2 regions of the Bradyrhizobium zhengyangense genome follow, and region 1 is predicted to be linked to the other one. Evidence: predicted binding sites of a transcription regulator. Region 1 holds the regulator's gene; the other holds the start of a gene.
The links. The regulator PhoB, encoded in region 1, activates phosphate uptake and scavenging genes when phosphate is short. The targets are predictions, from matches to a motif close to TGTCATNNANCTGTCAT.
Positions count from the first base shown of each region.

Region 2: a site for PhoB is predicted at 1,356-1,372, ahead of L6639_RS01715 (DUF47 domain-containing protein). Genes of this name have one in related genera too.

Region 1 is NZ_JAKLTZ010000006.1:324,270-333,704, reverse strand. It holds gene L6639_RS24415 (ATP-binding protein) at 1-401, shown strand, start outside; gene pstS (phosphate ABC transporter substrate-binding protein PstS) at 552-1,565, shown strand; gene pstC (phosphate ABC transporter permease subunit PstC) at 1,715-2,704, shown strand; gene pstA (phosphate ABC transporter permease PstA) at 2,706-3,551, shown strand; gene pstB (phosphate ABC transporter ATP-binding protein PstB) at 3,548-4,369, shown strand; gene phoU (phosphate signaling complex protein PhoU) at 4,381-5,097, shown strand; gene phoB (phosphate regulon transcriptional regulator PhoB) at 5,112-5,819, shown strand; gene L6639_RS24380 (GcrA family cell cycle regulator) at 5,924-6,436, opposite strand; gene L6639_RS24375 (aspartate aminotransferase family protein) at 6,903-8,105, shown strand; gene argF (ornithine carbamoyltransferase) at 8,105-9,028, shown strand; gene L6639_RS24365 (Hsp33 family molecular chaperone) at 9,171-9,435, shown strand, end outside.
Region 2 is NZ_JAKLTZ010000001.1:340,316-349,750, forward strand. It holds gene L6639_RS01710 (inorganic phosphate transporter) at 1-569, opposite strand, end outside; gene L6639_RS01715 (DUF47 domain-containing protein) at 669-1,313, opposite strand; gene L6639_RS01720 (branched-chain amino acid ABC transporter permease) at 1,470-2,438, opposite strand; gene L6639_RS01725 (branched-chain amino acid ABC transporter permease) at 2,440-3,303, opposite strand; gene L6639_RS01730 (ABC transporter substrate-binding protein) at 3,377-4,597, opposite strand; gene L6639_RS01735 (ABC transporter ATP-binding protein) at 4,646-5,392, opposite strand; gene L6639_RS01740 (ABC transporter ATP-binding protein) at 5,385-6,140, opposite strand; gene L6639_RS01745 (PAS domain-containing protein) at 6,480-7,127, shown strand; gene L6639_RS01750 (ArsC family reductase) at 7,124-7,489, opposite strand; gene L6639_RS01755 (tRNA-binding protein) at 7,618-7,989, shown strand; gene L6639_RS01760 (TetR/AcrR family transcriptional regulator) at 8,180-8,812, shown strand; gene L6639_RS01765 (sulfite exporter TauE/SafE family protein) at 8,816-9,435, shown strand, end outside.

The sequences.
Region 1 (9,435 bases):
AAACTCATTTGCCCGACGGCCCGGTCATGATTGCCGGCGACCGCGAGGAACTGCTCCGCCTGTTCGAAAACCTGATCGAAAACGCGCTCAAATATGGCGCCTCCGGCGGACGCGTGATCGTGTCGCTGACGCTGCCTGCGCCCGCCGATGCAATTCAGGAAATCCGGGTCATGGTGCGGGATTTCGGCCCCGGCATTGCGCCCGAGCACCTGCCGCGCCTGACCGAGCGGTTCTACCGGGTGGACGTCGGCGACAGCCGCTTGCAGGGCGGCACGGGACTCGGATTATCGCTGGTGAAACATATTCTTAACCGTCACCGCGGCCGTCTTTTAATCGAAAGCGTGCCCAAGCAGGGTGCGACGTTCACCGCCTGTTTCCCCCAGGCTAAGACTTTAGTTTAGGCGATAAAGCAAAGTGATTTCAATCGCTTAGTGCCGTCATCCGACTGTCACGAAACCTTCGTAAAAGCTCAGCCGACCGCTCCTAAAGGGGCGGCACGGGGAGCGCGATCGGGCGCGGATGGCGCTTCGCTCCCCTGTATGGAGACCAGCATGAATTTCCTCAAGACTATCGTCGCTGCCGGCTTGGTCGCCGCAACGACGACGACGGCTTTCGCCGCCGACATCACCGGCGCCGGCTCGACCTTCATTTTCCCCGTCCTTTCCAAGTGGGCCGACGCTTACAAGAAGGAATCGGGCAACGGCGTTAACTACCAGTCGATCGGTTCCGGTGCCGGCATCAAGCAGATCCAGGCCAAGACCGTGACCTTCGGCGCGACCGACGCTCCGTTGAAGGCGGATCAACTCGTGAAGGACGGCTTCGCCCAGTGGCCGATGGTCATGGGCGGTATCGTCCCGGTCGTTAACATTGAAGGCGTGAAGGCCGGCGAACTCGTCCTCGACGGCGCCACCCTCGCCGACATCTTCATCGGCAAGATCACCAAGTGGGACGACGCTGCGATCAAGAAGCTGAACCCGAATGCCAAGCTGCCGTCGGATGCGATCTCGGTCGTTCACCGCGCGGACGGTTCGGGCACCACCTTCAACTTCACCAACTATCTGTCCAAGACCAGCGCCGACTGGAAGAGCAAGGTCGGTGAGGGCACCGCCGTCGAGTGGCCGGTTGGCGTCGGCGCCAAGGGCAACGAAGGCGTTGCCGGCAATATCGCCCAGACCAAGAATTCGGTCGGCTACGTCGAATACGCCTATGCCAAGCAGAACAAGCTGACCTACACCAAGATGGTCAACAAGGCCGGCAAGACCGTCGACGCGACCAACGAGGCGTTCCAGGCCGCCGCGTCCAACGCCGACTGGACCAGCGCTCCGGGCTACTACCTGATCCTCACCGACCAGCCCGGCGACAAGTCCTGGCCGATCGTCGCGACGACTTTCGTGCTGATGCACAAGGACGCCACCGACAAGGCCGCGTCGCAGGAAGCGCTGAAGTTCTTCAAGTTCGCCTTTGAAAAGGGTGCGAAGTCTGCCGAAGAGCTCGACTACATCCCGATGCCCGACAACGTCGTGAAGCTGATCGAGAAGACCTGGTCGGCCGACATCAAGAGCTAGGCTCTTTGCTCTCTGGACGCAGTGCGGCCTCCAATGGCCGCATTGCGCGCCATACGACGTTTCGGTCCCGGACTGACTTTGCGCTGTGTCCGGGGCGCGAGATCAACCAGAAGCGTATATCATTGGTACAGGGGATCGGCGTGGCAGATATGGCTGTCGAGAGCAATGTGATTGATGCCGCCGGTCCGTATGATCGCGCCAAGGCTTTGAGCGCGTTCAAGCTCGGCGACGTCACCTTCTACTGGATCACGCGCCTCAGCGCGATTTCGGTTCTCCTCATTCTCGGCGGCATCATCATCTCGCTGATCATCGGCGCCGTCCCGGCGATGAAGGAATACGGCTTCGCATTCCTGTGGACGCAGCGCTGGGCCCCGTCGGCGGATCCGCCCGTACTCGGCGCGCTCGGACCGATGTACGGCACGCTCGTCACCTCCTTCATCGCGATGCTGATCGCCATTCCCGTCGGTCTCGGCATTGCGATCTTCCTCACCGAGCTGTGCCCGCAATGGCTGCGCCGTCCGATCGGCATGGCCATCGAGTTGCTCGCGGGCATTCCCTCGATCATCTACGGCATGTGGGGCTTCTTCGTACTGGGGCCGTTCCTGGCCAACACCTTCCAGCCCGTCATGATCAAGATCTTCGACGGCATCCCGGTCCTGGGCGCGATCTTCGCAGGTCCCCCGTCCTATCTCAGCCTGTTCAACGCCGCGCTGATCCTCGCGATCATGGTGCTGCCCTTCATCACCTCGATCTCGGTCGACGTGTTCAAGACCGTGCCGCCGGTGCTGAAAGAGGCCGCCTACGGCGTCGGCTGCACCACCTGGGAAGTCGTCCGCAGCGTCGTGATCCCCTACACCCGCGTCGGCATCATCGGCGGTGTCATGCTGGCCCTGGGGCGCGCCCTCGGCGAGACCATGGCCGTGACCTTCATCATCGGCAACTCGTTCCGCATCTCGTCATCGATCTTCGCGCCGGGCACCACGATCTCGGCGGCGATCGCATCCGAATTCGCCGAGAGCGACGGCCTGCACCAGTCCGGCCTGATCCTACTCGGCCTGTTGCTGTTCGTGCTGACGTTCTTCGTGCTCGCCGGCGCCAGGCTGATGCTGCTGCGCCTGGAAAAGAAGGCGGGGAAGTAACATGAACCCGATTTACGCACGCCGCCGCCGCAAGGACATCGTCATTCGCGGGCTCTGCGTCGGTGCCGCCGCCTTCGGCGTCACCTGGCTCGCGCTGATCCTGATCACGCTGCTCTATAACGGCGTGGCCGGCCTCAGCCTCGACCTGTTCGTTGCTGATACCCCGCCTCCGGGCTCGACCGAAGGCGGCCTCCGCAACGCTATCGTCGGCTCGCTGATCATGACCGTGATCGGCGTCGGCATCGGCGCGCCGCTCGGCCTGTTCGCCGGCACCTATCTCGCCGAGTACGGCCGCAACGACAAGCTGACCTCGGTGATCCGCTTCATCAACGACATCCTGCTGTCGGCGCCTTCGATCATCATCGGCTTGTTCATCTACGGCGCAGTAGTGGTACCGATGCGCGGTTTCTCGGCGATCGCAGGTTCGCTCGCGCTGGCCGTCATCGTGATCCCGGTGGTGCTGCGCACGACCGAGGACATGTTGCTGCTGGTGCCCAACGCGCTGCGCGAGGCGGCTTCCGCGCTCGGCCTGCCGCGCTCGCTGGTGATCAAGCGGATCGCCTACCGCGCGGCCCGCTCCGGTCTTATCACCGGCGTGCTGCTCGCCACCGCCCGCGTCGCCGGCGAGACCGCGCCGCTGCTCTTCACCGCGCTGTCGAACCAGTTCTTCAGCCTCGGCCTGAACAAGACGATGGCGAACCTGCCGGTGACCATCAACAATTTCGTCCAGAGCCCCTACGCCTATTGGAAGCAGCTCGCCTGGAGCGGTGCGCTGTTGATCACCCTCACCGTGCTTGCCCTGAACATTGGCGCGCGCATTCTCGGCGCCGAGAGGACTGCAAAATGACCGACCTTTCCGTATCCGTGAGTTCGAACGCTCATTTGGCGTCGCAACAGCCGCTGCCGGAAGCCCCGGCCAAGGTGACGGTGCGCAACCTCAACTTCTATTACGGCGAGCACCACGCGCTGAAGAACATCAATCTGGCGCTCGGCACCAACCGCGTCACGGCCTTCATCGGCCCGTCGGGCTGCGGCAAGTCGACCCTGCTGCGCATCTTCAACCGGATGTACGACCTCTATCCCGGCCAGCGCGTCACCGGTCAGCTGATGCTGGACCAGACCAACATCCTTGACCCCAAGCTGGACCTCAATTTGCTGCGCGCCCGCGTCGGCATGGTGTTCCAGAAGCCGACGCCGTTCCCGATGACGATCTACGAGAACATCGCCTTCGGCATCCGCCTCTACGAGAAGATCTCGAAGTCCGAGATGGACGATCGCGTCGAGAAGGCGCTGCGCGGCGGCGCGCTGTGGAACGAGGTCAAGGACAAGCTCAACGCCTCCGGCCTGTCGCTCTCGGGCGGCCAGCAGCAGCGCCTCTGCATCGCCCGCACCGTCGCGGTGCGGCCTGAAGTGATCTTGTTCGACGAGCCCTGCTCGGCGCTTGATCCGATCTCGACCGCCAAGGTCGAGGAGCTGATCCAGGAACTGTCCGAGAACTACACGATCGCGATCGTCACCCACAACATGCAGCAGGCGGCCCGTGTCTCCGACAAGACCGCCTTCATGTATCTCGGCGAGCTGATCGAGTTCGACGACACCAGCAAGATCTTCACGTCGCCGTCCGACCGGCGTACGCAGGATTACATCACCGGCCGGTTCGGCTGAGGAGACAGGACATGGGTTCTGAACATACCGCAAAAGCCTTCGACACCGACCTCCAGGAGCTCACGCGCCTCGTCGCCGAGATGGGGGGCATCGCCGAGCGCATGATCGTCGATTCCGTCGATGCGCTGATCCGCCGCGACGTCGCGCTTGGCCAGCGCGTCGTCACCATCGACGCCGAGCTCGACGCGCTCCAGAAGAAGATCGAGGAGCGCGCCGTGCTCACCATCGCACGCCGCCAGCCGATGGCGGTCGATCTGCGCGAGATCGTCGGTGCCATGCGCGTTGCAACCGACCTCGAGCGCATCGGCGACCTCGCCAAGAACATGGGCAAGCGCGTCGCGGCGCTGGAGACGGATTTCCATCCGCTCAAACTGTTCCGCGGCCTCGAACACATGACCGACCTCGTGCAGCAGCAGGTCAAGTCGGTGCTGGACGCCTACGCCGCGCATGATCTGCCGGCGGCGATGACGGTGTGGAAGGGCGACGAAGAGGTCGACGCCATCTGCACCTCGCTGTTCCGCGAACTCCTCACCTACATGATGGAGGATCCGCGCAACATCTCGTTCTGCATCCATCTGATGTTCTGCGCCAAGAACATCGAACGGATCGGCGACCATGCCACCAACATCGCCGAGACCGTGTTCTACATGATCGAAGGCCAGGCCATCACCGACAAGCGGCCGAAGGGCGACATGACGACCTTCGCCACGACGATCCCGAATACTTAAGGAGCGACGAGCCCATGGGCGCACGCATTATGGTTGTTGAGGACGAGGAAGCTCTCACCGAGCTTCTCCGCTACAACCTCGAAGGCGACGGCTATGACGTCGAGACGGTGATGCGCGGCGACGATGCCGACACCCGCCTCAAGGAGCACATCCCCGATCTGATCGTGCTCGACTGGATGCTGCCGGGACTATCAGGTATCGAGCTGTGCCGCCGGCTGCGCGCACGCTCCGATACGAAGCAGCTTCCGATCATCATGCTCACCGCGCGTGGCGAGGAGAGCGAGCGGGTAAGGGGCCTTGCGACCGGCGCCGACGATTACATAGTCAAGCCGTTCTCGGTGCCCGAGCTGCTCGCGCGCGTGAAGGGCCTGCTGCGGCGCGCCAGCCCCGAGCGGCTTGCGACCGTGCTCGCCTTCGGCGACATCGAGCTCGATCGCGAGAAGCGCCGCGTGGCGCGCTCGGGCCGGCCGATCGATCTCGGCCCGACCGAATATCGTCTGCTGGAGTTCTTCCTGGAGCATCCCGGCCGCGTGTTCTCGCGCGAGCAGCTGCTCGACAGCGTCTGGGGGCGCGACATTTATATCGATGAACGCACCGTCGACGTGCATATCGGCCGCCTGCGCAAGCTGCTCAATCTCGGTCGCGAGCAAGACCCGATCCGCACCGTCCGCGGCGCAGGCTATGCGCTCGACGATCGCTTTGCGAAGGCCGAGCAGACGTAACGGCGGCTGCAAGCAAGCAAAATAAAAAAGCGCGCCTTGTGGCGCGCTTTTTTACGTCTCGATCGTCCCGGTCCGTACCGGGACGATGTCGTCTAGAGCTGGGCTCAGCGCGTGCTCGGCTTGGCCGGCGCACGACGGCGATCGGCCGCCGGTTGATAGGCCACCCGCGAGTGCTGGGCGCAGTAGGGCAGGCCGGAGAGCGCCTTGCCGCCGCAGAAGAAGAAATCCGGGCTCGAGGGATCGCCGACCGGCCAGTGGCAGGTGGCTTCGTTCAATTCGAGCAGCGAGAGCCGCTGGCTCATCGGCACCACGTTGTCGTAGGTAACAGGCTCGGCCTCGACCTCGACCTCGAAGGCCTGCGCCAGCGCGGTGTTGCCGCGTGCGATGGGGCGGCTCACCCGCATCATGTGCTGCGCTGGACGCGCCTTGCGCGGCCGGGGAGCTGCTGACGAGGGGCTCTTGGCGCGGCCGGACAGGCCGAGCCTGTGCACCTTGCCGATCACGGCGTTGCGGGTCACGTTACCAAGCTCAGCGGCGATCTGGCTGGCCGAAAGTCCGGCCTCCCAGAGCTTTTTCAGCTGCTCGACGCGATCATCTGACCAGGTCAAAACCGTCATTGCACCCTTTCCTTCGCCGGCGCCAGCCATCCTGGGGCCTCACGACGAATGCCTAAGCTTCGAAAAACCCGTGCCGCCAGAATCCCTTAAGGCTCGCCGGGCGCACCAGATGCGCCCGAACGTTTACGCCGGTACATGAGGACTTAAGGGATCAGAACCGCTGCACGAGATGTCGTATCTGACAAGCCAAACGCTACAATATGGCGTGACTCACGCGCAAGAGTCCGCCGACTCGCTTCCACATGTTCCGTGGCGAAAATCCCGTAAATTTAGCACCGCAAGACTACGGAATCAGCGTTTCCTGGGGCTTTCCGGGCGGCATTGACACCCGTGGTGCCAAGCATAAGATAGTTGCGCGTGCCGCCCTTAAAAGGCGGCACGTTTCGTTTTCCGGGCTAAATGACGCGCTGCGCAAGGCGCGTTCAGGCCGTCCGAAACACCCTGAGTGACCACTAAAGAGACCGTCATGACCAACAGCGCAGCGCCGCATTTGCTCCCCGTTTTCGCCAGGGCCGACATCGGTTTCGAGCGCGGTGAAGGCGTCTGGTTGATCGCAACCAATGGCGACCGCTATCTCGATTTCACCTCGGGCGTTGCCGTGAATGCGCTCGGCCATGCCCATCCCGCGCTGGTCAAGGCGCTGCAGGAGCAGGCGACGAAGCTCTGGCACATGTCGAACCTGTTCCAGAGTCCTGACGGTGAGAAGCTCGCTGCGCGCCTCTGCAACGAGAGCTTTGCGGACTTCGTGTTCTTCTGCAATTCCGGCGCCGAGGCGCTGGAGGGCGTGATCAAGCTGGTCCGCCATCATCACTTCTCCAAGGGCCATCCCGAGCGTTACCGCATCATCACCTTCGAAGGCGCCTTCCACGGTCGCACGCTGGCGACGCTGGCCGCGACCGGCTCGGCAAAATATCTCGAAGGCTTCGGTCCGCCGATGGACGGCTTCGACCAGATCCCGCATGGCGACATCGAGGCCGTGAAGAAGGCGATCGGCCCGCACACCGCCGGCATCCTGATCGAGCCGATCCAGGGTGAGGGCGGCGTACGTCCGGCGACCCCCACCTTCCTCAAGGCGTTGCGTCAGCTCTGCGACGAGAAAGGCCTGCTGCTTGCGTTCGACGAGGTGCAGACCGGCATGGGCCGCACTGGCGAGCTCTTTGCCCATCGCCGCACCGGCGTCACGCCTGATGTGATGTCGCTGGCGAAAGCGCTCGGCGGCGGCTTCCCGATCGGTGCGATCCTGGCGACCGCGGATGCGGCCGCCGGCATGGGCCCCGGCTCGCACGGCTCGACCTTCGGCGGCAATCCGCTGGCGATCGCGGCCGCGAACGCCGTGCTCGACGTCATGCTCAAGCCCGGCTTCTTCGACCACGTGCAGAAGATGTCGCTGCTGCTCAAGCAGAAGCTGGCCTCCGTGATCGACCGTCACCCCGATATCGTCAGCGAAATTCGCGGCGAGGGGCTCTTGATCGGCATCAAGGCCGTGGTGCCATCAGGTGATCTGGTCGCTGCGCTGCGCAACGAGAAGCTGCTCACCGTCGGCGCCGGCGACAATGTCGTGCGCTTCCTGCCGCCCTTGATCGTCACCGAAGCCGAGATCGAGGACAGCATCATCAGGCTCGAACGCGCCTGCACGGCGCTGTCGGGCAACAAGCGGGCGGCAAGCTGATGAGCAAGGCACCCAAGCACTTCCTCGATATCAATGAGCTGCCGCTGTCGGAGCTCAAGAGCATGCTCGCGGCCTCCTCCGCCATGAAGGCGAAGCAGAAGGCGCATCAGCCGGTGCGTCCGCTCGAGGGCAAGACGCTGGCGATGATCTTCGAGCGCCCCTCGACCCGCACGCGCGTCTCGTTCGACGTCGCCATGCGCCAGCTCGGTGGCGAGCCCATCATGCTCACCGGTGCCGAGATGCAGCTCGGCCGCGGCGAGACCATTGCCGACACCGCGCGCGTGCTGTCGCGCTATGTCGATGCCATCATGATCCGCATCCTCAACCACGAGGCGTTGCTGGAGCTCGCGGCCTACGCGACCGTACCCGTGATCAACGGCCTGACGCGGCGCTCGCATCCCTGCCAGGTGATGGCCGACCTCATGACCTATGAGGAGCACCGCGGCCCGATCGAAGGCCGGACCGTGGCCTGGACCGGGGACGACAACAACGTGCTGGCGTCCTGGGCGCATGCCGCCGAGCGCTTCAAGTTCAAGCTCAATGTCGCAACGCCGCCGGAGCTTGCCCCGAAGAAGGTGATGCGCGACTGGATCAAGGCGACCAATGCGCCGATCGTGCTCGGCACCGATCCCGAGGCCGCGGTGAAGGGCGCCGATTGCGTCGTCACCGACACCTGGGTGTCGATGGGCGACAAGGAAGGTGAGCACCGTCACAACGTGCTCAAGCCGTACCAGGTCAATTCCAAGCTGATGTCGCTGGCCAAGCCCGATGCGCTGTTCATGCACTGCTTGCCCGCCCATCGCGGCGAGGAGGTCACCGACGAGGTGATCGACGGTCCGCAATCGGTCGTGTTCGACGAGGCCGAAAATCGCCTGCACGCGCAGAAGGGCATTTTGGCCTGGTGCTTCGACGCGGTGAAGTAGCGGGTGGTTGGCGTCGCGCCGGCCACAAACACCGCTGTCGTCCCGGCTCTACGCTTGCGCTTGTCCGGGACGACACCGAGTTTGAGAGTGCTGCTGCTCACACCCCCTTCCATTTCCTGCCCTCGACCCCAGATAAAGCGCCATGGTTTCCCAATCCCCTGACATGAAAACCAGGCCCGAAGGCCCGGTTCGCGCGCCTTCCGCAGTTCCCGTCGATGACGCCGTGCTGCCTTACGAGGTCGATGCGCTCGATGTGCGCGGCCGTCTGGTGCGGCTTGGCCCCGCACTCGACGAGATCCTGACCAAGCACGATTATCCCGCACCGGTCGGCAAGTTGCTCGGCGAAGCCATCGTGCTGACGACGCTGCTCGGCTCGGCGCTGAAATTCGAGGGCCGCTTCATCCTGC
Region 2 (9,435 bases), on a different contig from region 1:
TGGCCGAGCGAATAGAGCGAGGCGGAGGCGAATTGCAGGATGCGGAAGGCGCGGTCGACCGCGAATGGCGTCGAGCGCACCGAAAGCCACGACACGATCGCGACCAGCATCATCGCAAGTAGGAAGCCGACGAGCGGAGACAGCACGATCGCGATCACCGTTTTGGACAATCCGCTCCAGACCGCCGCCGAGAGCCCGGCCTTTGCCACGCCAGCACCGAATAAGCCGCCAATCAAGGCGTGAGACGAGGACGATGGGATGCCGAGCGCCCAGGTCACGAGATTCCAGACGATGGCGCCGACCAGCGCCGCGAAGATCACCTGGGCGTCGACAATGGCGGGATCGATGATGCCGGTGCCGATGGTCTGGGCGACGTGCAGGCCGAATACCATGAAGGCGACGAAATTGAAGAACGCCGCCCAGAACACCGCGAATTGCGGCCGCAGCACGCGAGTCGAGACGATGGTCGCGATCGAATTGGCGGCGTCGTGCAGGCCGTTCAGGAAATCGAACAGCAGCGCGACGGCAACCAAGCCGACCAGGACGGGAAGACCCAACGCAGCATCCACGGCGTGGCCCCTGCTCTAAGCCTTGCGGATGATCTCCGCGCAAACGCGTTCCGCGTTTGTCGCGAAGGAAAACCGCTGCACACTTTTCCGGATCATGCGCTACACTTGCTCGATGACGATGCTGTTGATCTCGTTCGCGACGTCGTCGAAGCGATCGGCCACCTTTTCAAGGTGATCGTAGATCTCGACGCCGACGATGAAGTCCATCGCGCTGCCGTTGCGGTGCTTGAGGAACAGCTCCTTCAGGCCGATGTCGTGGAGATCGTCGACGCGGCCCTCGAGCTTGGTCAGCTCCTCCGTGATCGCGGTCAGCATCGCCACGTTCTTGCCGATCTCCTGCATCAGCGGCAGCGCACGGCCGACCAGATTGGCGCACTCGATCAGCAGCGCACCGATCTCGCGCATCGGCGGCTCGAAGGTGCGAACCTCGAACAGCATCACGGCCTTGGCCGTCTGTTGCATCTGGTCGATGGCATCGTCCAGCGAGGTGATGAGGTTCTTGATGTCGCCCCGGTCGAACGGCGTGATGAACGTGCGGCGCACCGCTGTCAGCACCTCGCGGGTGATGTTGTCGGCGTCGTTCTCGAACTGGCTGACGCGCTGGCAATAGACCGGCGTCTCCTCGCCGCCGTTCAGCACGCCCTGGAGCGCGATTGCGCCCTGGATCACGGTCTGGGCATGGCGGTCGAACAGGTCGAAAAACCGTTCTTCCTTGGGCAGGAAAGCGCGAAACCAACGCATCATGGGGATAGTCTACCTGATGGAAATGGGCAGGCCCGAACGAGCCGTCACAAAACCGTCATAGACCATTTTCGCGTCGCGCGCGTGTCATCTCGCGCTTGCGGAGCCGGATCATCCACCGGATTCGCGTGCCAACGAAACTCGTGTTACATCAATGAGTTACAGCGATCGTCGGAAGTAATGCGCGATTTCACCGATGACGCCGCGGCGGAAGGTGAGCACGCAGATCACGAAGATCGAGCCCTGGATCACCGTCACCCACTGGCCGAAGCCGGCCAGATATTGCTGCATGGCGATGATCACGAAGGCGCCGACCACGGGACCAAAGATGGTGCCGAGACCGCCGACCAGCGTCATCAGCACGACTTCGCCAGACATCGACCAGTGCACGTCAGTGAGCGAGGCGTTCTGCGCCACGAACACTTTCAGTGCGCCGGCGAAACCTGCCAGCGTCCCCGACAGGACGAACGCCAGGAACTTGTACTGGTCGGTCCGGTAGCCCAGCGAGATCGCACGCGGCTCGTTCTCGCGGATCGACTTCAGGACCTCGCCGAAGGGCGAGTTGATGATGCGGTAGATCAGCAGGAAGCCGGCGAGGAAGCCGACGAGCACGACATAATAGAGCACGGTCGGCTTGGACAAATCGAGCACGCCGAACATGTGCCCCTGCGGAATGCCCTGGATGCCGTCCTCGCCATGGGTGAAAGGCGCCTGCAGGTAGATGAAATACAGGAGCTGCGACAGCGCCAGCGTGATCATCGAGAAATAGATGCCCTGGCGGCGGATCGAGATATAGCCCGTGATGATCGACAGCACGAACGCCGCGGCGATGCCGACGAGGACGCCGAGCTCCGGGGGCAGCGCCCACACCTTCAGCGCATGCGCACTGCAATAGCCTGCCGTGCCCATGAACATCGCATGGCCGAACGACAGCAAGCCGCCATAGCCGATCAAAAGGTTGAAGGCGCAGGCAAGCAGCGCGAAGCACAGCGCCTGCATCACGAAGAAGGGGTAGATGCCGCTGAATGGCACGGCCGCGAGCAGCACCGCCATCACCACGAACAAGATCATCTCGTCACGCATCGCGCGCGGGGTGACCGGCAGCGTATCGTCCGTCAAGGCTGTCATATCAGGCTGCCCTTCCCGTCAATCCCGTTGGCTTCACCAGGAGCACAAGCACCATCAGCACGAACACGACGGTGTTGGAGGCCTCGGGGTAGAAATATTTGGTCAGGCCCTCGATCACACCGAGCGCAAAGCCGGTGATGATGGAGCCCATGATCGATCCCATGCCGCCGATCACCACCACCGCGAACACCACGATGATGAGGTCGGCGCCCATCAGCGGCCGCACCTGGTTGATCGGCGCCGACAGCACGCCCGCGAGCGCGGCAAGACCGACGCCGAGGCCGTAGGTGAGCGTGATCATGCGCGGCACGTTGATGCCGAAGGCGCGCACCAGCGTCGGATTTTCAGTGGCGGCGCGCAGGTAGGCGCCAAGCCGCGTCTTCTCGATCAGGAACCAGGTGGCCAGACACACCACCAGCGAGAAGATGACGACCCAGCCGCGATAGATCGGCAGGAACATGAAGCCCAGATTCACGCCGCCCTTGAGCTGGTCCGGAATGGAATAAGGCAAGCCGGACGAGCCGAAATAGTTCTGGAACACGCCCTGCACGATCAGCGCGATGCCGAAGGTGAGCAGCAGGCCGTAGAGGTGATCGAGCCCGGTCAACCATTGCAGCATGGTCCGTTCCAGGATCATGCCGAAGATGCCGACGATGACAGGCGCCAGCAGCAGCGCCCACCAGTAACTGATGCCGCCGATGTTCAGGAGGAAATAGGCGACGAAGGCGCCCATCATGTAGAGCGCGCCATGGGCGAAATTGATGATGTTGAGCATGCCGAAGATCACGGCGAGCCCGAGACTGAGCAGCGCGTAGAACGAGCCGTTGATCAGTCCCACCAGTAGCTGTGCGTAGAGAGCCTGCATCGATCCAGCACCCAGTCCCTTCGGCGTTTCCCAAAGTAGCGCCCGTCGGCACGCAGCCGGCGGGCTGTTGGTCTCATTTCTTGAGCAGCGCGCACTTGCTCTCGGAGAGCGGCGTGAACGCCTGATCGCCCGGCACGGTGCCGACGAGCTTGTAGAAGTCCCACGGTCCCTTGGACTCGGAGGGCTTCTTCACCTCGAACAGATAGGCGTTGTGGATGGTGCGGCCGTTCGGCTGGATCTCGCCCTTGCCGAACAGATCGTCTTCGGTCGGCATCGACTTCATCTTGTCGACGACCTTGACGCCGTCATGCGGATTGCCGCCGAGCGCTTCCAGCGCCTTCAGATAGTGGCGCACGCCTGCATAGACACCCGCCTGCACCATGGTCGGCATCGCGCCGTTCTTCATCTTCTCCGAGAACCGCTTGGAGAAGGCCCGGGTCTGATCGTTCATGTCCCAGTAGAACGTCTCGGTGAAGTTGAGGCCCTGCGCGGTCTCCAGCCCGATCGCCTTGACGTCGGTGAGGAACAGCAGCAGCGCGGCGAGCTTCTGGCCCCCCTTGCCGATACCGAACTCGGCAGCCTGCTTGATCGTGTTGGTGGTGTCACCACCGGCATTGGCAAGGCCGATGATCTTGGCCTTGGAGGCCTGCGCCTGGAGCAGGAACGAGGAGAAGTCCGGCGTGTTGAGCGGATGCTTGACCCCGCCGACCACCTTGCCGCCATTGGCGGTGACGACCGCAGTGGTATCGCGCTCCAGCGCCGCACCGAAGGCGTAGTCTGCTGTCAGGAAGAACCAGGTGTCGCCGCCGGCCTTCACCAGCGCCTGACCCGTGGTGTGAGCCAGCATGTAGGTGTCGTAGGTCCAGTGCACGGTGTTCGGCGAGCACTGCGCGTTGGTGAGGTCCGAGGTCGCCGCACCGGAATTGATGTAGACGCCGTTCTTTTCCTTGACGACATTGTTGACCGCGAGTGCCACGCCGGAGTTCGGCACGTCCACGATGATGTCGACCTTGTCGACGTCGAACCATTGCCGCGCGATCGCGGTGCCGATGTCAGGCTTGTTCTGGTGGTCACCCGAGATGATGTCGATCTTCCAACCCTTCGCGGCGAGGCCCGAATCTTCAACCGCCATCTGCGCCGCAAGCGTCGAGCCGGGCCCACCGAGGTCGGCATAGAGACCGGACTGATCGGACAATGCGCCGATCTTGACGGCTTTGTCCTGTGCGAAGGCGGCGCCAGCTGTGGTCACGGCCAATGCCGTGCCGAGCAACAACGATGCAATCGACTTTGTCATGCTACTTCCCTCGTAAATCCTCTCGTGACCGTTCGACCGTTGGCCGTACTAGACGCCGAGATAGGTGTGGAGCTTGTCCATGTTGGCGGCAAGCTCCGCATTGGAAAATCCGTCAATGATCTTGCCGTGCTCGACCACGTAATAGCGATCGGCGACGGTGGAGGCGAAGCGGAAGTTCTGCTCGACCAGAAGGATCGTGAAGCCCTCCTTCTTGAGCCGCGCAATGGTGTGACCGATCTGCTGGATGATGACGGGTGCCAGACCTTCGGTCGGCTCGTCCAGCATCAGAAAGCTTGCGCCGGTGCGCAGGATGCGCGCGATCGCGAGCATCTGCTGCTCGCCGCCGGACAGCTTGGTGCCCTGGCTGCTCAGCCGTTCCTTCAGGTTCGGAAACAGGTCGAAGATCTGCTCGAGCGGCAATCCGCCTGCGCGCACCACCGGTGGCAGCAGCAGGTTCTCCTTCACGTCGAGGCTGGAGAAAATTCCCCGCTCCTCCGGACAGAACGCGATACCCATGCGCGCGATCTTGTCGGAGGTCGTGCGGATGATCTCCTGGTTGTTGAACTTGACCGAACCGGTACGCTTGCCGATGATTCCCATGATCGACTTCAACGTGGTCGTCTTGCCGGCGCCGTTGCGCCCCAACAGCGTAACGACCTCGCCCGCATTCACGTCGAAATTGATCCCGTGCAGGATGTGGGACTCGCCGTACCAGGCCTCCAAGTTGCGAACCTGGAGGATATTGCCGCCGGATGCAGCCGTCACCGGGGCCTCAGCCATTGCAGTCTCAGGCATGACCGGCTCCCAGATAAGCTTCCTTGACGCGCTCGTCCTTGGTGAGCTCGGAATAATGCCCCTGCGCGAGCACCTGCCCGCGCGTCAGCACGGTGATGATGTCGGAGAGATTGGCGACGACGCTCAAATTATGCTCGACCATCAGGATGGTGTATTTCGCCGAGATCCGCTTGATCAGCGCCGCGATCTTGTCGATGTCCTCGTGACCCATGCCGGCCATCGGTTCGTCCAGAAGCATCATTTCCGGATCGAGCGCGAGCGTGGTTGCGATCTCGAGCGCGCGCTTGCGCCCATAGGCCATCTCGACCGCTGGCGTGTTGGCGAACTCGCTGAGACCCACATCGTTCAATAGCTCGCGCGCCCGGTCGTTGAACTGATTCAGCACCGACTTGGAGCGCCAGAAATCAAAGGAGCTGCCGTGCTGGCGCTGGAGCGCGACACGGACATTCTCCAGCGCTGTCATATGCGGAAATACCGCCGAGATCTGGAACGAACGCACCAGCCCCAGGCGTGCCACGTCTGCGGGCGCCATCGCGGTGATGTCCTGTCCCTTGTACAGGATTTTTCCGGCAGACGGTTTGAGGAACTTGGTCAGAAGATTGAAGCACGTCGTCTTGCCGGCACCGTTCGGGCCGATCAACGCGTGGATACTCCCACGGCGAACCTTGAGCGCAACGTCGCGGACGGCGAAGAAGCCCGCGAACTCCTTGGTCAAGCCTTCCGTTTCGAGAATGAACTCATCGGCCAAACAGATTTCCCCCTGCCCGCGCAATACGCGTAGCTATCCTTGTTAATTCGGCTTTCCGGAGGCCTTGGAGCCTGTTCCGGAACACCGCCTCCGGGCGCGGAATATGCCGGAGGTGACGGGGGTTAGGCAAGGCGGAAAGCTGAGCAGGTCAGGCCTTTGGCGGGGAGCCTCATGCTCCCTTAGTCGGAGGCCTCGTGATGTCGCCTGCCGGCTTCCCGGCTCACAAGACACCGGTCATCAAGTCGTCGTTAACGGTCTTTGCTTCCGTGCGCCAGCCTTCATCAAAAATTTTCCCGCGAGCGAGATTATCAGCGGGTTTCACTCGCCGGGACTATTGTTTTGGATTTTGCCAGCGCTGCTCCTTCCGTCGTCAAATCGATCAAGCAACGTGACCTGCTGAACACGTGGCTGCGACTTTACGCGCGTCATCAGGTTGCACCTGCGATCTGGGAATATCAGCCCGCGCGGCTCGAGGAAGAACTGTCCGATCTCATCTACTACACAGTGGACAATTCGACGCCGACGCCGCGCCTGACCATCCAGAGCGAAGGCACGCGGATCTCCCGCGCCTACGGCCATACCGGCAAGGGAATCCTGCTGGAGGACTATGTCGGGCCGCGAATGGCGCCTTTCGTGATGCCGATCTATCACGAATGCATCGCGCGTGGACTTCCGGTCTATAGCGTCGCCGATGTCGACGACATCTACGGCCGTGTCGTCGCTTATGAACGGCTGTTGCTGCCTTTCCTGACCGACGACAAGGTCAGCCACATCATCGCGTCGGTGAAGACCTTCTGCGAGGACGGCGGCTTCGAGATCAAGGATCTGCTGCGCGGAAATGACGCGCCGCCGCGGCCGAAACTGCGCACGGTGATCGACCGCGATCTGTTTCACCGCGCCCCCGGCCGCATCGCGGCCGCCGACGTCGTGGAATTCGCCGATCAGTCCGGTCCCGCCGTCAGCGCCGAGATCATCGAGCTGAATTAGCTCTTGCTTGCCTTTGCGCCGACTTCCTTGTCGTAGATATCAGGCTTGAACCCGACCAGGAGCTTGCCGCCGATCTCAAGCACCGGCCGCTTGATCATCGATGGTTGCGCTAGCATCAGCGCCAGCGCCTTCTTTTCCGTCAGGCCCTCCTTGTCGGCGTCGGGTAACTTCTTGAAGGTCGTACCGGCACGATTGAGCAGCGTTTCCCAGCCGAGCTTGTCGCTCCATTGCTTGAGCTTGTCCTTTTCGACGCCGGCCGCCTTATAATCGTGGAACTCGTAAGCGACGCCATGAGTGTCGAGCCAAGTGCGCGCCTTCTTCATGGTGTCGCAGTTCTTGATACCGTAGATGATGTTGGGCAAGACGGTCCTCGCGCATGCGTCGTGAGTGATCTCTAGGGCGTTTCACGTCCCGTGGCGTTGTACGCAACTCCTGATCACGCGACAATATTGCGAACGACGCCTTCGACCTCTTCCGAACGGACATACCAATGCACGTCACCCACGATCCCGCCGCATCCGCCTCGCCGACCATCGACTTCAATACGTTCCTCGCAGTCGATATCCGCGTCGGCACCATCGTCGACGCAAAGCCGTTTCCTGAAGCGCGCAAGCCGGCCTGGCGGCTGTGGATCGACTTCGGCCCGGCCATCGGCGTGCGCAAGAGCTCGGCACAGATCACCGAAAACCATCCGCTCGAGACACTGGTCGGACAGCAGGTCGCCGCCGTCGTCAATTTCCCGCCGCGCCAGATCGGACCTGTCGTCTCGGAGGTGCTGACGCTCGGCTTCCCCGATGCCGACGGCAAGGTCGTGCTGATGCAGCCGAGCAAGCCGGTGCCGAACGGCGGACGGCTGTTCTAGGCGGCAGCGCCTTCGCAGCCACCCATACTTCATCCTCCCTTCCAAGGCCCAGCCGTCCAGGCTTGACCAAGGTCCTTTCCGCGAATATTAATGACTGACTGATCGTTTTTTATATGGATCGGCTATAGCTGAGCTGGTCTTGGCATTTTTCTAAAACGATCGATCTGTCAGTTATTTATGGACCGGATGGATGCCCAAGATCAGCGACAAGAAGCGGGAAGACCGGCGTCAGCAGATCCTCGAAGCGGCGCTGGCCTGCTTCTCCGAAGACGGATTTCACCAGACCGGCATGGCCGCCATCGTCAAGCGGTCGGGCCTGAGCCACGGCGCGGTCTATCTCTACTTCCAGAGCAAGGACGATCTGATCGAGGCGCTCGCCGACGATCGGCATCGCCGCGAGGCTATCCTCAACTCGGTCGCACAAGGCTCCGGCGATCCGATCGAGGGACTGCACGCGCTGGCGCGCGTCTATGCGCAGTGGCTGACCGACCCGATGGGCGAAGCACGGCGCCGTGTCGGCATCCACGGCTGGGCCGAGGCGCTGCGCAACCGCCGCGTTCGTATCAGCGTCGTCGAGGGCATCGACATGCCGCGCGCGCTGATCGTGGCGCTGGTCGAGCGCGGGCAACACGACGGCCTGATCAGGCGCGACATCGGCGCCGATGCGATCGCGCGCATGCTGATCGCGATTTTCCAGGGCTTTGTGCTGCAAAAATGCTGGGGCGAAGATTTTGACGTCGCAGCCTGCATGGCGACGGTCACCACCGTGATTGACGGCTTTCGCCCGACCACGGCCGATATGAAGCGGCGAACCAGGACGTAAGCGATGTCCTGGATTCACGAGCTTCTCGCCGGCGGCGGTGTCGGCCTCGTCGCGGGGCTGGCATCGGGCTTCAGCGGCACCAGTCCGGGTGGCGGCCTCGTCATCTTCAGCGTGCTGCTGCTCGGCGCCGAACAGCACGTCGCTCAGGGCACGTCGCTGATCACGCAGATACCGCCGACGGGCCTCGCGGGCGCGCGCCGTTACTGGCAGAGCGGCAATCGCAGCCCGTTGCCATGGATCGTCTGGATCGGCATCGGATTTCTGATCGGCGGTATGGGCGGCGGCTATGCCGCAGCCGCCGTCTCCGACGCGGTGCTGCAATGGACCTATGTCGCCTATCTCGTCGCGCTGATCGCGCTGCTGATCCTGCGGAGCGACCGCAAGGACGGGGACGGCGCCGGTGATCGCGACAAGTTGCCCTGGCCTCCCCTGCTCCTCATCGGTGGGCTTGCCGGCTTCTCCTCCGGTTTCATGGGCATCGGTGGCGGCCTCGCGATCACAGTCGGCCTCGCCGCGGGCTTGCGCGTGCCACAGCATCAGGCGCAACTCGTCAGCCTGATCTTCTCGGTGATCCCGACCAACATTCCGGCAGCGTGGATCTATTGGAGCAAGGGGCTGATGGT